2 linked regions of the Bdellovibrio bacteriovorus genome follow. The protein of the gene in region 2 interacts with the protein of the main gene of each other region in a pairwise test. Links are inferred from orthologs where the notes say so. Each region holds a gene or a part of one and is shown on either strand. Other genes may lie near its edges.

Region 1 (3,291 bases), 1.8 Mb from region 2 along the record:
AGCTGTATCCACGACCGTCGATACAGCTGAAGCAGCTTATTTCATCTTCTTCAACAGACGCGAGTAAGCATCGGCATCCGCAGGCCTCGCCCAGTCGTGACCGACTTTAAGCAGATCCTCGTCGGTCACTTCAAGCCCCAGCCACTGAATGAAGTTTTCATCACAGATGAAGAAGTCTTTCTGGTATGGCAACAGATAGCCGCCATCCGATTCCAGATGGGCCCGGGCCTCGTCATAAGACGCATACCAGACTTTCCAGTAAGCGCTGTGACCCTTCTTGCAGAAGTCCACCTGGTTTTCCAGCGTGGCTTTCAGATCATTCCACGAGGCAAAACCCGCAGTCTTGGCAATCAGGGCAAAAGCATCCTTTAACTGAAAATCCTGACCGGCTTTCTGTTTGGCTTTTTGCAAAAGTTTGGCTTTGATTCGATACGATTCAAGGCGTGATACAGACATAGAACATCCTTTGGTCTTGTCGCCGTCCCCGCCCATGGCAACCAAAAGAATTAATTTTGATTTTTTGAAGACACGATTTAGATCGCATCACGAAATGAGATTCTCTTTTGCGGGTGCAGGCTTTTTCGCGAAGCCTTGAACCCAATATAATCGAAAACCGGAATTCCCGAAAGAGGAAATCTTAAACCCCGCTTCCAAGAGAGAAAAACCAAAATCAAATCAGCACCTTAAAGCTTATCCAGAACTTCCTTCAGAACGATCGCATGGTTAGTTTTTTCGTCCCGGGCGGCATACAGCAAAGTCACATTCCCATCCTGAGCCCGCTCGGCCAGCTCCGCCAGTTTATCGTGGGCTTCGGCGGATTTAAGTTCCTTTTTGTATTCTGTGCGAAACTCCCCGAACTTTTCGGGCTTGTGTCCGAACTCTTTGCGCAGCTCCGTGCTGGGACAGATTTCTTTCGGCCATTCACTGAATTTCAAATCTTCTTTTTTAATTCCCCGAGGCCACAGACGATCCACCAACACACGATAACCATCATCCTTACTGGGCTTTTCATACACACGCTTGATCTTGATCATAGTATAAGAATTTTACGCAACGCTTCTGCAAAAGTAAGCAGGTACCTTTTGGGGATGGGAAAAAACAAAAGCCCCGTCCTTTTGGAACGGGGCTTTGAGATTTAAAAAGCTGCTTCAGCTGTGGCCAAGCCACAGCTCTGCCGGCAGGGCCGAACTAGTGCTTGCCCTTTTTACCTTTTTTCGGAGCAGCATCTTCCGCTTCGATTTCAGTTGGCTCTGTGCCTTCGTGGTCTTCACCGTTGTTGCCGTTAGTATCAACCAAAAGTTTGCCGATACCGTTTGCCGCAAGGATCTTCTTACGAAGTTCAGTCATGTATTCCGGGTGCTCTTTCAGGAAGGTTTTCGCAGCATCACGGCCTTGGCCCATGCGCTCACCATTGATAGAGAACCATGCGCCGGATTTTTCAACCATGCCCGCAGTCACTGCCAGATCCAGAAGGTCACCCTCTTCAGAGATACCTTCACCGTACATCAAATCGAATTCAACTTTGGTGAATGGAGGCGCCATTTTATTCTTAACAACTTTCACCGCAGTACGGTTACCCGTCACGTCTTCACCGTTTTTGATCGCGCCCACACGGCGTACATCCAAACGAACAGAAGAAACAAGCGTGTTGGAACGGTTGATCGCCGCAGTCAATTTACGAAGAGCCTGGGACATCAAACGAGCCTGCAAACCAACGTGGGAATCACCCATGTCACCTTCGATCTCTGCACGAGGAACCAAGGCTGCTACGGAGTCGACAACCAATACGTCGATCGCGCCGGAGCGAACAAGAGTTTCAGTGATTTCCAAAGCCTGTTCACCAGTGTCTGGCTGGGAGATCAGAAGATCTTCCGTGTTTACACCCAGTTTACGAGCGTAGTTTACGTCCAACGCGTGCTCCGCATCGACGAAGGCAACAACGCCGCCTTTTTTCTGAGCTTGAGCGATAACAGACAAGCACAGAGTTGTTTTACCAGAAGACTCTGGTCCGTAGATTTCAACGATACGACCTTTTGGAAGACCGCCGATACCCAAAGCGATATCCAGGCTCAATGCACCGGTGCTGATCGCTTCAACGTCTTTAACCAAAGAATCGTTCGCGCCCAAACGCATGATGGAGCCTTTACCGAATTGCTTTTCGATAGTCGAAACAGCCAATTCAAGGGCTTTGATTTTTTCTGAGTTTGCTTTGTTGTCTACAGTAGCGTTTGCCATCTGTTATTCCCTCTCTCTCGTGACTATCGCCACGACGCTTTTTTACACTCCGACTCTGCCGGAGTACAAATTATTGTTTAAAAATCAGGCCGGGGGCCTTTTACTATTTCTTGTCGAGAACTTCTTTCAGCCAAGCCACTGCGTAGTCTACCGAAGTCATCTGGATGGATTTGCGATCGCCTGAAAAGAGTTCTTTTCGGGAATCTTCAAAACCCGGTCCAGCGATGGCAAAGCATACAGTGCCCACTGGCTTTGACGGTGTTCCACCTGTCGGACCAGCGATACCTGTGATTGCCACAGACCAATCAGTTTTAAGCTGACGACGCACTCCGTGCGCCATTTGACGAGCGACTGTCTCGCTCACCGCACCCTCTTGCATGAGAGTGTCTCGACGAACCCCCAGAAGATCCACCTTCGCCTCGTTAGAGTAAGAAACCACAGAGCCTAGAAATATGTCGGACACGCCTGGTTGCTCTGTTACAAAAGCCGAAAGTGCACCTCCAGTACAACTTTCCGCAAAACCCACTGTGAGTTTTTGGTCGCGAAGGGATCGAATGAGTTCTTGAAGCTTCTGATCGTTTGGCATCATTGACTGATCACCACGATCTGAGAGCCCAACCAATTGGTTTGAGTGTAGATCACTTGCATGATGAGGCTCGCAATTATCCCCGCGGCCACGTCATCGATCATCACTCCAAGTCCTCCTTGGATCTTCTTATCTAAATATCCTATGAATAAAGGCTTTGTGATGTCCAGCAATCTGAACAGGGCAAAACCGATTAAAATGGCCTGCCATGTCATAGGCATCCAAACCATGGTGATCAGAAAACCCAAAACCTCATCAATTACGATCTCTTTGTGATCATGACCGCCCTTGGAACGTTCGTAAGCCTCGCAGGCCGCAATTCCGACTGGGAGCAGCAAAATCACCGCCCCCATGTAAACCAAAGGACCCAATTTGCTTAAAAGAATGACAATTGGAATGGTCGCCAGGGTGCCCACAGTGCCCGGCCCTTTAGGAAAACGGCCCACACCAAACAGAGTCGCAAGTTGTAT
Region 2 (3,276 bases):
TCTATTGACCTATGGACGTCTCAGCCAGGATTCTGAGATCGTGGCCATGAAAGCCTCGGGCCTGCCAATGGGCACTTTGCTGCTGCCCGCCCTGGTTCTGGCCACTTTGGTGGGTGTTATTTCCGCGCAGATGTCCTTCAACATCGCGCCCTGGGGCAATCGTCAGTTCGAGGTTCTTTATTCCCGTCTGGCCAACACCAAGGCCGCTGCCATCATCAAGGAAGGCACCTTTGCCGAAGGCTTCTTTGACATGGTCATTTACGCCAACGAGGTCAACACCGACAAGGGTCTGCTGAAAAAAGTTTTTATCTATGACGAGAAAAACGGCGACGTGCCTTTGACCATCATTGCCAAGGCCGGCGAAATTGTTCCGGATCCCACACGTCCGGGACATGAGATTTTGCTGCAACTGAATCAGGGTGAAATCCACCGTCAGGCCAAAACCCATACCAAAATCAGCTTTGACACCTATGATGTGCGCTTCTCGGAACCACAGAACATCGAGGAAAAAGCCAAGTCACCACCCTCTTTGACTTTGGAAGAAGTCCGCAACCGCCTGAAAGAGGACATCAAAGACAAAGAAGTCCGTCGCACTCTGCAAAGCGAGTATCACAAACGCTGGGCCATCTCGGTACTTTGTATCGTCTTTGCGATGATCGGCGTGGGCTTGGGAACAACCACCAACCGCCGTGCCGCCAAAGCCGGAGGCATGATTCTTTGTATTGGGATCATCATCTTCTATTGGATTTTGTACGTGGCTGCAGAAGGTGCGGCACGCAGTGGTGCTTTACCAGCGGCGCTTGCGATCTGGACACCGAACGTTCTTTTTGCTGCTTTGGGTGTGGAAACTTTAAGAAGAAACTGGAACTAAGATCGGGCTTGAAAAATAGAGCGATGCAGTAGCATCCTTACTACCACGGTCGTCCCTGACCACATCGCCCCTCCCTTACTTCAAATGGTAGGGGCAATACCAAGAGCTTGCAAAAGGTTTTTTTAGATCATTTCATTTTTTTCCCAAGCATTTTGGTCACTTAGCAACCCCACTACAGGTAGTGTTGCGACTCAACTGTCTCACCTACCCCTGCTGGTGATATTTGTTCACCAGCATTTTCCGAATGGAAAAACATGAGCAAGTCTTGGGCATCGCGAACCGCCTGCGCACCGTCCATTAACAAATCCAGAGCGCCTTGAAAATGCGGATCCAAAGGATGACCTGGAACCACCCAAACCGGTCGTCCGATCTGCGCGGCCTGATGGGCGGTGATCAGCGTTCCACTGCGACGACGGGCTTCCACCAGCAGACTGGCCCGCCCCAACGCGGCGATCAGGCGGTTGCGATGATGGAAGAGATGTTTGTGCATTTTTTGCTGATGATCATATTCACTTAAGAAACAACCACCCTGCTCAATCACAAGCCCCATCCACTCTTTCAAGTTGGCGGGATAAACTTCACCCAAACCGGATGGCAGCACCACCACCGTCGGGCAGAACTTGCGCAAAGCCACACTGTGGGCCTTTTGATCGACACCGCGGGCACCGCCGCTGATGATGCAAGGCCTTTCCTGCTCGCAAAAAGCTCCCAGCTCTTTTTCCATCCACAACAGGGAATCCGCCGCCGGCTCCCGACTGCCCACCACCGACAGGGTTTTGGCATTCAACCACGCGGGCGAACCACGATAGCTCAGGGTCAGCGGCGGATCCGCCATCTGATAGCACAGTTCCGGGTACAACACTTCGCCATAGACGACAAAGTTCACCCCCTGCATTTTCAGTTGCAGACTTTCCTCGCAGTGTTTTTTGAACAGCTCATGGTTTTTCACCAGGGCGTCGGCCAGATCCGGAAACCGGGGGCGAAGTTCGGCCAGCACCTGATCGGCCGCAAGCCTTCCGGCACGGGCCAGCTCAAGATAAAGGGCGTGAACCCCGTCGCGCTCAACGGCGTACAGCGGGTGACTTTTTAAAATTTGCGAAATGGAATAAAGATCGTTCATAAGAAAAAAGGCCCTGCAATTTGCAGAGCCTTTTTGAAAGGGTCTTAAAAATCAAGATCGGAATCATCCAGTCCGCCATCCGGCGACGGAGCTTCTGCCGGAGTGCTCGGTGCATCTTCAAATTCCTTTTCAAAATCCTCATCCACCTTGGCCGGAGCTTCAACCACCGGAGCTTCACGCATGGCCTGAACCACCGGCTTGCCGACATAGTCGCCCACCAGGATGTTGTCGGAAGCTTTGATCACGTATGCGGTGGCAAAGTTTGGCGACACACGCACGATCTTCACCGAGCCCACCACGCGGTCATTCATCACCGCTTCGTTTTTCTTGTTGCGTACACGCTCATCCGCAAACACCGACAGCGTCTGGCCTTCCTGCAGCCCCGAAGCAGAACCACCATCCAGGAACACCAGAGTGCTGTTACCAAAGATGTTGCGCTTTTTATCGAACTGCCCGCCCATGATTTTTGCCCCCACGCCGGACACCAGCCCCGACGGCGTTGGATCAATCATCGGCAGTTTTCCTGGCGTCAGGATCGCGCCCACGTCCACCGGCTGAATGGCTTTTTTCACAATCGCGCGGTAGATATTCTGCTGGTCGTTCACTTTTTCCAGAACTTCGATTTCACCCTGCAGCTCGACCATTTGCCCCTGACGGTCTTTCACCAAAGGGTCTTTCACCATAGTCAGGTTTTTCTGGGCCACAAAGTCTTTGCCGCCATTGCTGTCCAAGCGCACATAGATGTACTGGAACTCACCAGCCGTCTTCATATCCATTTCAGTAGCCGTCACACGACCAACCCCCTGAACCGGAGCGTCCGCCAGATAGTATTCCAGATACTCAGGAGCAATAGGGAACTGGTTTTTCGGCAGCTCAATCTGAAGTTCCACCTTCGGGTCATTCATCGCGCCCATGCGATAGGATGGCAGACTATTGGGAAGATTCTTCAGCAGCGGAGCACGTTTTTTTCCACGCGGCAACACCACGGCATCACCCTTGGCTCCCGCTTCCGGCTTCACGTCCGTCACCACAGTGCCATCCGCTTTGCCCGCAGTATCAGCCGCCGCCAGATCCAGAGTCGGCGCTTCATCCGCCGTTCCAGGGAAGAACTGAATATTCATCTTCGGATCAATTTCGTGCGGATTCAAAACCGCGCCGTTGTTCAAAGACCAAATTTTCGGCCAGAAATTCGGATCACCGAAGAACGTTGTGGAGATCCCCCACAGCGTGTCGCCTTTCTGCACCTGATAGATTTCCGCCTCGCGATTGCCGACGGCTTTTTCCC

Evidence for each region.
Region 1: the proteins of B9G79_RS06910 (region 2) and recA interact in binary tests that used the Bacillus subtilis proteins (3 or more experiments, as listed by UniProt). The link is inferred for Bdellovibrio bacteriovorus from one-to-one orthologs.

The regions. Positions count from the first base shown.
Region 1 is NZ_CP020946.1:3,286,141-3,289,431, forward strand. Bases 213-3,185 are described here. They hold recA (recombinase RecA), read right to left. Parts: upstream 2,236-3,185; coding sequence 1,189-2,235; downstream 213-1,188. Other genes in these bases: B9G79_RS15775 (glyoxalase superfamily protein), read right to left, coding at 213-456; B9G79_RS15780 (DUF488 domain-containing protein), read right to left, coding at 684-1,034; B9G79_RS15790 (CinA family protein), read right to left, coding at 2,339-2,824; B9G79_RS15795 (phosphatidylglycerophosphatase A family protein), read right to left, coding at 2,821-3,185. In the rest of the region: more of B9G79_RS15775, read right to left, coding at 37-212; more of B9G79_RS15795, read right to left, coding at 3,186-3,237. UniProt on the Bacillus subtilis protein: Multifunctional protein involved in homologous recombination, DNA repair and competence.
Region 2 is NZ_CP020946.1:1,436,709-1,439,984, reverse strand. What follows is about bases 18-2,975. They hold B9G79_RS06910 (DNA-processing protein DprA), read right to left. Parts: upstream 1,992-2,975; coding sequence 1,044-1,991; downstream 18-1,043. Other genes in these bases: B9G79_RS06905 (LysM peptidoglycan-binding domain-containing protein), read right to left, coding at 2,036-2,975; lptF (LPS export ABC transporter permease LptF), read left to right, coding at 18-871. Outside these bases: more of lptF, read left to right, coding at 1-17; more of B9G79_RS06905, read right to left, coding at 2,976-3,276. UniProt on the Bacillus subtilis protein: Protein that helps load RecA onto ssDNA during transformation. Binds cooperatively to circular ssDNA, is able to bridge different segments of DNA. Favors the loading of RecA onto SsbA- or SsbB-coated ssDNA and formation of RecA-DNA filaments.